DNA from 3 places in the Streptomyces sp. NPDC101237 genome. Region 2 is predicted to be linked to each of the others. Evidence: predicted binding sites of a transcription regulator. Region 2 holds the regulator's gene; each other region holds the start of a gene.
What was found. The regulator HrcA, encoded in region 2, represses chaperone genes, less so after heat shock. The targets are predictions, from matches to a motif close to TTNGCACTCNGNNNNNCNGAGTGCNAA.
Positions count from the first base shown of each region.

Region 1: a site for HrcA is predicted at 833-859, ahead of groES (co-chaperone GroES). Genes of this name have one in related genera too.
Region 3: a site for HrcA is predicted at 787-813, ahead of groL (chaperonin GroEL). Genes of this name have one in related genera too.

Region 1 covers NZ_JBIWNY010000002.1:283,844-286,109, forward strand. Annotated here, with positions in the region: gene ACIRQ9_RS04340 (polysaccharide deacetylase family protein) at 1-781, shown strand, start outside; gene groES (co-chaperone GroES) at 1,006-1,314, shown strand; gene groL (chaperonin GroEL) at 1,433-2,266, shown strand, end outside.
Region 2 covers NZ_JBIWNY010000006.1:363,781-366,046, reverse strand. Annotated here, with positions in the region: gene ACIRQ9_RS12920 (MBL fold metallo-hydrolase) at 1-557, opposite strand, end outside; gene hrcA (heat-inducible transcriptional repressor HrcA) at 721-1,737, shown strand; gene dnaJ (molecular chaperone DnaJ) at 1,738-2,266, shown strand, end outside.
Region 3 covers NZ_JBIWNY010000006.1:145,642-147,907, forward strand. Annotated here, with positions in the region: gene ACIRQ9_RS11920 (cold-shock protein) at 355-561, shown strand; gene groL (chaperonin GroEL) at 978-2,266, shown strand, end outside.

The DNA of each region.
Region 1 (2,266 bases), on a different contig from region 2:
CGCGCTGCTGACCGCCGCCCTCCTCCTGGCGGGCTGCGCCCAGTCCGTCGACCCGATCGAACGGCTGGGCAAGAAGGCGGCCGACCGGGTGCGGCCGAACGGCCCGGCCCGTGAACAGGCCTACCGCCGCTGGGGCCTGAGCGCGCCCCTGCTGCCCGCGCCGCACCCCCCGCTGCACCCGCTCGCCCTCCACGACGCCCTGCCCCCGGTCGTCGACCACGTCGACACCGCCGACAAGGTCGTCTTCCTCACCTACGACGACGGCGCCGAGAAGGACCCGCGGTTCGTCGACATGGTCCGCGAACTGCGGCTCCCGGTGAGCATGTTCCTCACCGACAGCGTGGTCGGCCCCGGCTACGGCCACTTCGCGCGCCTCCAGGAGGTCGGCGCGAGCGTCCAGAACCACACCCTCGACCACCCGGCCATGTCCGGCCTGCCCTACGCCGGCCAGCGCGCCGAGATCTGCGGTCAGCAGGAGAAGCTGAAGTCCCGCTTCGGCATCCGCCCGCGCCTCTTCCGCCCGCCCTACGGCACGTACGACACCACCACCCTGCGCGCGGCGGCCGACTGCGGCGTGACGGCGGTGGTCCTGTGGCGCGCGGCCGTGACGGGCGACGGCATCACCTTCGGCCGCGGCGAGAAGCGGCTGCGCCCCGGAGACATCGTCCTGGTCGGCCCGGACGAGGCCACCGGCCTGACCCTGCGCGAACGCACCACCGCCCTCCTGCGCCGGGCCCAGGAGGCCGGCCTGACGGTGGGGCGGCTGGAGGACTACCTGTAGGCCCCGTCACCCGGTTCCGGACACCGATTTTCCGCGCCGCGCCGCGACGGATTGGCACTCCGCTTGACCGAGTGCTAATCCCGGTCATAGTCTCGGCACTGGCACTCGGCAGATGAGAGTGCCAACTACGCGACGGGCAGGTCCGGCACCCGCGACGACGGATCCACCTGGTCGCCACCTCAGACAGTTAACCCCGTGAGATCTCCGAAGGGGGAGGTCGGATCGTGACGACCACCAGCTCCAAGGTTGCCATCAAGCCGCTTGAGGACCGCATTGTGGTCCAGCCGCTCGACGCCGAGCAGACCACGGCCTCCGGCCTGGTCATCCCGGACACCGCGAAGGAGAAGCCCCAGGAGGGCGCCGTCCTCGCCGTGGGCCCGGGCCGTTTCGAGAACGGCGAGCGCCTGCCGCTCGACGTCAAGGTCGGCGACGTCGTGCTCTACAGCAAGTACGGCGGCACCGAGGTGAAGTACAACGGGGACGAGTACCTCGTCCTCTCGGCTCGCGACGTGCTCGCGATCATCGAGAAGTAGTTCACCCGAAGCACATTCTGCTTTGAGCTGCGCCCCTGGCCCCCGCGATCTCATGAAGCCGGGCGTCGGGGGCGCGGTTCGTTTCACTCACGTTTTCCGAGAGGGCTGAACCGCTCCCATGGCGAAGATCCTGAAGTTCGACGAGGACGCCCGTCGCGCCCTTGAGCGCGGCGTCAACAAGCTTGCCGACACCGTCAAGGTGACGATCGGTCCCAAGGGCCGCAACGTCGTCATCGACAAGAAGTTCGGCGCCCCCACCATCACCAACGACGGTGTCACCATCGCCCGCGAGGTCGAGATCGAGGACCCGTACGAGAACCTCGGCGCGCAGCTGGTGAAGGAGGTGGCGACCAAGACCAACGACATCGCGGGTGACGGTACGACCACCGCCACCGTGCTGGCCCAGGCGCTCGTCCGCGAGGGCCTCAAGAACGTCGCCGCGGGTGCCTCCCCGGCCGCCCTGAAGAAGGGCATCGACGCCGCCGTCGCCGCCATCTCCGAGGACCTGCTCGCGACGGCCCGCCCGATCGACGAGAAGTCCGACATCGCCGCCGTCGCCGCGCTGTCCGCCCAGGACCAGCAGGTCGGCGAGCTCATCGCCGAGGCGATGGACAAGGTCGGCAAGGACGGTGTCATCACCGTCGAGGAGTCCAACACCTTCGGCCTGGAGCTGGACTTCACCGAGGGCATGGCCTTCGACAAGGGCTACCTGTCGCCGTACTTCGTGACGGACCAGGAGCGCATGGAGGCCGTCCTGGAGGACCCCTACATCCTCATCAACCAGGGCAAGGTCTCCTCGATCGCGGACCTGCTCCCGCTGCTCGAGAAGATCATCCAGAGCAACGCCTCCCGCCCGCTGCTGATCATCGCCGAGGACGTCGAGGGCGAGGCGCTCTCCACCCTCGTCGTCAACAAGATCCGCGGCACCTTCAACGCGGTCGCGGTCAAGGCC
Region 2 (2,266 bases):
TGCGGCTCGCCTGACTCCTCCACCAGGTCGCCGCAGAACACCACCGCGGGGTCGCCGGGGACGAGGACCGCGAGGTCGTGCCCGGTGTGGCCGGGGCCCACGGCGGCCAGCAGGACCCGGCGGCCGCCGCCGAGGTCCAGGGTCAGTTCGCCGCGCACCGTGCGGCCGGGCTCCGGCAGCGCGGCCACCGCCTCGGCGGCCTCGGCGGCCGGCAGGCCGTTGCGGACCGCGTCCCGGCGGATCTCCCCGCGGCCGTGCGCGAACACGGCCTCCGCGCCCGCCGCCGCGTACACCTCGGCGCCCGCGAACGCCGGGGTGCCGAGGACGTGGTCGAAGTGGGGATGGGTGAGCGCGAGATGGGTCACACGGCGCCCGGCCAGCCGCCGGGCCTGCCCGCGCAACCGCGCGCCCTCGGCGAGGCTCGACCCGGCGTCCACCATCAGGACCGGGCCCGCCCCGAGGACCAGCCCCACCGTGCAGTCCCAGCCCGGCAGCCGGCACCGGCCGACCCCCTCGGCCAGCCGCTCCCAGCCCAGCTCTTCCCAAGTCACCGTCATACCGGGACGCTAGCTGCAGAACGCAACGGGTCCCGGCCGACCTTGCCCGGTCGGTGCCCGACGGCCGTACACTGGGCCGGGGACCTGGCACTCGGGATCACAGAGTGCCAGACGAAAGACCCGCAAAGGCCGCGGGGACGACTTTCTGGAGGTGTGGCGCCGCATGCTGAGTGAACGCAGGCTTCAGGTCTTGCGCGCCATCGTCCAGGACTACGTCGGCACCGAGGAGCCGGTCGGCTCGAAGGCGCTGACCGAGCGGCACAACCTCGGCGTCTCCCCGGCGACCGTCCGCAACGACATGGCCGCCCTGGAGGACGAGGGGTACATCGCCCAGCCGCACACCAGCGCCGGGCGGATCCCGACCGACAGGGGCTACCGGCTGTTCGTCGACAAGCTGGCCGGCGTCAAGCCGATGACCGCGCCCGAGCGGCGGGCCATCCAGAACTTCCTCGACGGCGCCGTCGACCTCGACGACGTCGTGGCGCGGACGGTGCGGCTGCTGGCGCAGCTGACCCGGCAGGTCGCGGTCGTGCAGTACCCGTCGCTGACGCGGTCCACCGTGCGGCACGTGGAACTCCTCGCGCTCGCGCCGGCCCGGCTGATGCTGGTGCTGATCACCGACACCGGACGGGTCGAACAGCGTATGGTCGACTGTCCGGCGCCCTTCGGGGAGTCCGCGCTGGCGGATCTGCGGGCACGGCTCAACAGCCGGGTCGCGGGCCGCCGGTTCTCGGACGTGCCCCGGCTGGTGGAGGATCTGCCGGAAGCCTTCGAGGCCGAGGACCGCGGTACGGTCTCGGCGGTGCTCTCCACCCTGCTGGAGACGCTCGTCGAGGAGAACGAGGAGCGGCTGATGATCGGCGGCACCGCCAATCTCACCCGCTTCGGACATGACTTTCCCCTCATGATCCGGCCCGTCCTCGAGGCGCTGGAGGAGCATGTCGTGCTCCTCAAGCTCATGGGCGAGGCGGGGGATTCGGGCATGACCGTACGCATCGGTCACGAGAACGCCCACGAGGGACTCAACTCCACGTCTGTGGTGTCGGTCGGCTACGGTTCGGGCGGCGAGGCACTCGCCAAGCTCGGCGTGGTCGGACCGACCCGCATGGATTACCCGGGAACGATGGGAGCGGTACGAGCGGTGGCACGGTACGTCGGACAGATCCTGGCGGAGTCGTAAGTGGCCACGGACTACTACGCCGTTCTCGGCGTGCGCCGCGACGCGTCGCAGGAAGAGATCAAGAAGGCCTTCCGTCGGCTCGCGCGCGAGCTGCACCCGGACGTCAACCCGGATCCGAAGACCCAGGAGCGGTTCAAGGAGATCAACGCCGCCTACGAGGTGCTCTCGGACCCGCAGAAGAAGCAGGTCTACGACCTCGGCGGCGATCCGCTCTCGCAGAGCGGCGGCGCGGGCGCGGGCGGCTTCGGGGCCGGCGGCTTCGGGAACTTCTCGGACATCATGGACGCCTTCTTCGGCACGGCGTCGCAGCGCGGTCCGCGCTCGCGCACCCGCCGCGGCCAGGACGCCATGATCCGGATCGAGGTCGAGCTGGACGAGGCGGCCTTCGGCACGACCAAGGACATCCAGGTCGACACGGCGATCGTCTGCACCACCTGCAACGGTGAGGGCGCGGCGCCGGGCACCTCGGCGCAGACCTGTGACATGTGCCGCGGCCGCGGTGAGGTGTCGCAGGTGACGCGGTCCTTCC
Region 3 (2,266 bases), 220 kb from region 2:
CTGTGTGGTTGAGCGCGGTACAGTTGGGGAACGCGATCCCGATCTCCAGGTCGGGAGCCCCGTATTCGATACCGCAGGCCCGCCAAGAAGTAACCAAAGTGCGCGGCCGTACGCGGCTTTTGCGGCTTTTATAGGGCCCGACTTGCCCTGAATTCAGCCGAATTCTCACTACATTCCGGACCCTTCCCGTCCAGAATTCTCGTCCGATTGACCTGTTGCAGACGGCAGTTGGGCAGATACATTCAGCCGCGGTCGACGCGTTCCGGCGCACGCCCCCAACCATTGGGGAGTGAGGTCTGACCCGGATCCGCGAAGTGTGGATCTGTGCAAGGGCCAGTAATAGGGGAGTTAGGCATGGCTCAGGGCACCGTCAAGTGGTTCAACGCGGAGAAGGGGTACGGCTTCATCGCGGTCGACGGTGGTGCGGATGTTTTCGTCCACTACAGCGCGATCCAGATGGACGGCTACCGCACCCTGGAGGAAGGTCAGCGGGTCGATTTCGAGATCTCGCAGGGCCAGAAGGGGCCGCAGGCGGACATGGTCCGGCTCGCGACCAGCTGAAGCACGCGCCGACTGACAGCGTCGTTCTTCCTTCTTGTCGGAGGGCTCGTATCCCATGGGGAGTCATGGGTTACGAGCCCTTTGGCATGCCCCGGACATCGAGGCGGCGCGCGGACGGGCGCGGACGTGCCGCGGCCGCGGCGCGCCCCCGGTCCGGCCGGGCTTCCCGCGCCCGTCCGTCACCCGGCCACCCCCCCTGAACGAGCCCCCGCTTCGCGAGGGCGCCTTGCACTCTCGATGGGCGAGTGCTAATCATTGGCGTTAGCACTCTGAAGGTGAGAGTGACAAAAATGGACCGGGTCGGTGAGGCCCGCAGGCCGGGTGGGGCAAAGGACCCACGGGTCGGCGAGCCGTCCGTCGCGGGCGCGGGCGCGGTCCGTAAAGACTCACCCCCAGTCCTGGAGGGACCACTTCACATGGCCAAGATCATCGCGTTCGACGAGGAGGCGCGGCGCGGCCTTGAGCGCGGTATGAACCAGCTCGCCGACGCCGTCAAGGTCACCCTCGGCCCCAAGGGCCGCAACGTCGTCCTTGAGAAGAAGTGGGGCGCCCCCACGATCACCAACGATGGTGTGTCCATCGCCAAGGAGATCGAGCTGGAGGACCCGTACGAGAAGATCGGCGCCGAGCTGGTCAAGGAAGTCGCCAAGAAGACGGACGACGTCGCCGGTGACGGTACGACCACCGCGACCGTGCTCGCCCAGGCCCTGGTCAAGGAAGGCCTGCGCAACGTCGCCGCCGGCGCCAACCCGATGGCTCTGAAGCGCGGTATCGAGAAGGCCGTCGAGGCCGTCTCCGGTGCCCTCCTGGAGCAGGCGAAGGACGTCGAGACCAAGGAGCAGATCGCCTCCACGGCCTCCATCTCCGCCGCCGACACCCAGATCGGCGAGCTCATCGCCGAGGCCATGGACAAGGTCGGCAAGGAAGGCGTCATCACCGTCGAGGAGTCCCAGACCTTCGGTCTGGAGCTGGAGCTCACCGAGGGTATGCGCTTCGACAAGGGCTACATCTCGGCGTACTTCGCCACCGACATGGAGCGTATGGAGGCGTCCCTCGACGACCCGTACATCCTGATCGCCAACTCGAAGATCGGCTCCGTCAAGGACCTGCTCCCGCTGCTGGAGAAGGTCATGCAGTCGGGCAAGCCGCTGCTGATCATCGCCGAGGACGTCGAGGGCGAGGCCCTGTCGACCCTGGTCGTGAACAAGATCCGCGGCACCTTCAAGTCCGTCGCGGTCAAGGCCCCGGGCTTCGGCGACCGCCGCAAGGCGATGCTGAACGACATCGCCATCCTCACCGGCGGCGAGGTCATCTCCGAGGAGGTCGGTCTCAAGCTGGAGAACACGACCCTCGACCTGCTGGGCCGCGCCCGCAAGGTGGTCATCACCAAGGACGAGACCACCATCGTCGACGGCGCCGGCTCCACCGAGCAGGTGCAGGGCCGCGTCAACCAGATCCGCGCCGAGATCGAGCAGTCCGACTCGGACTACGACCGCGAGAAGCTCCAGGAGCGCCTGGCCAAGCTCGCCGGTGGCGTCGCCGTCATCAAGGCCGGTGCCGCGACCGAGGTCGAGCTCAAGGAGCGCAAGCACCGCATCGAGGACGCCGTTCGCAACGCGAAGGCGGCCGTCGAGGAGGGCATCGTCGCCGGTGGTGGCGTGGCCCTGCTCCAGGCCTCCCAGGTGTTCGAGAAGCTGGAGCTCGA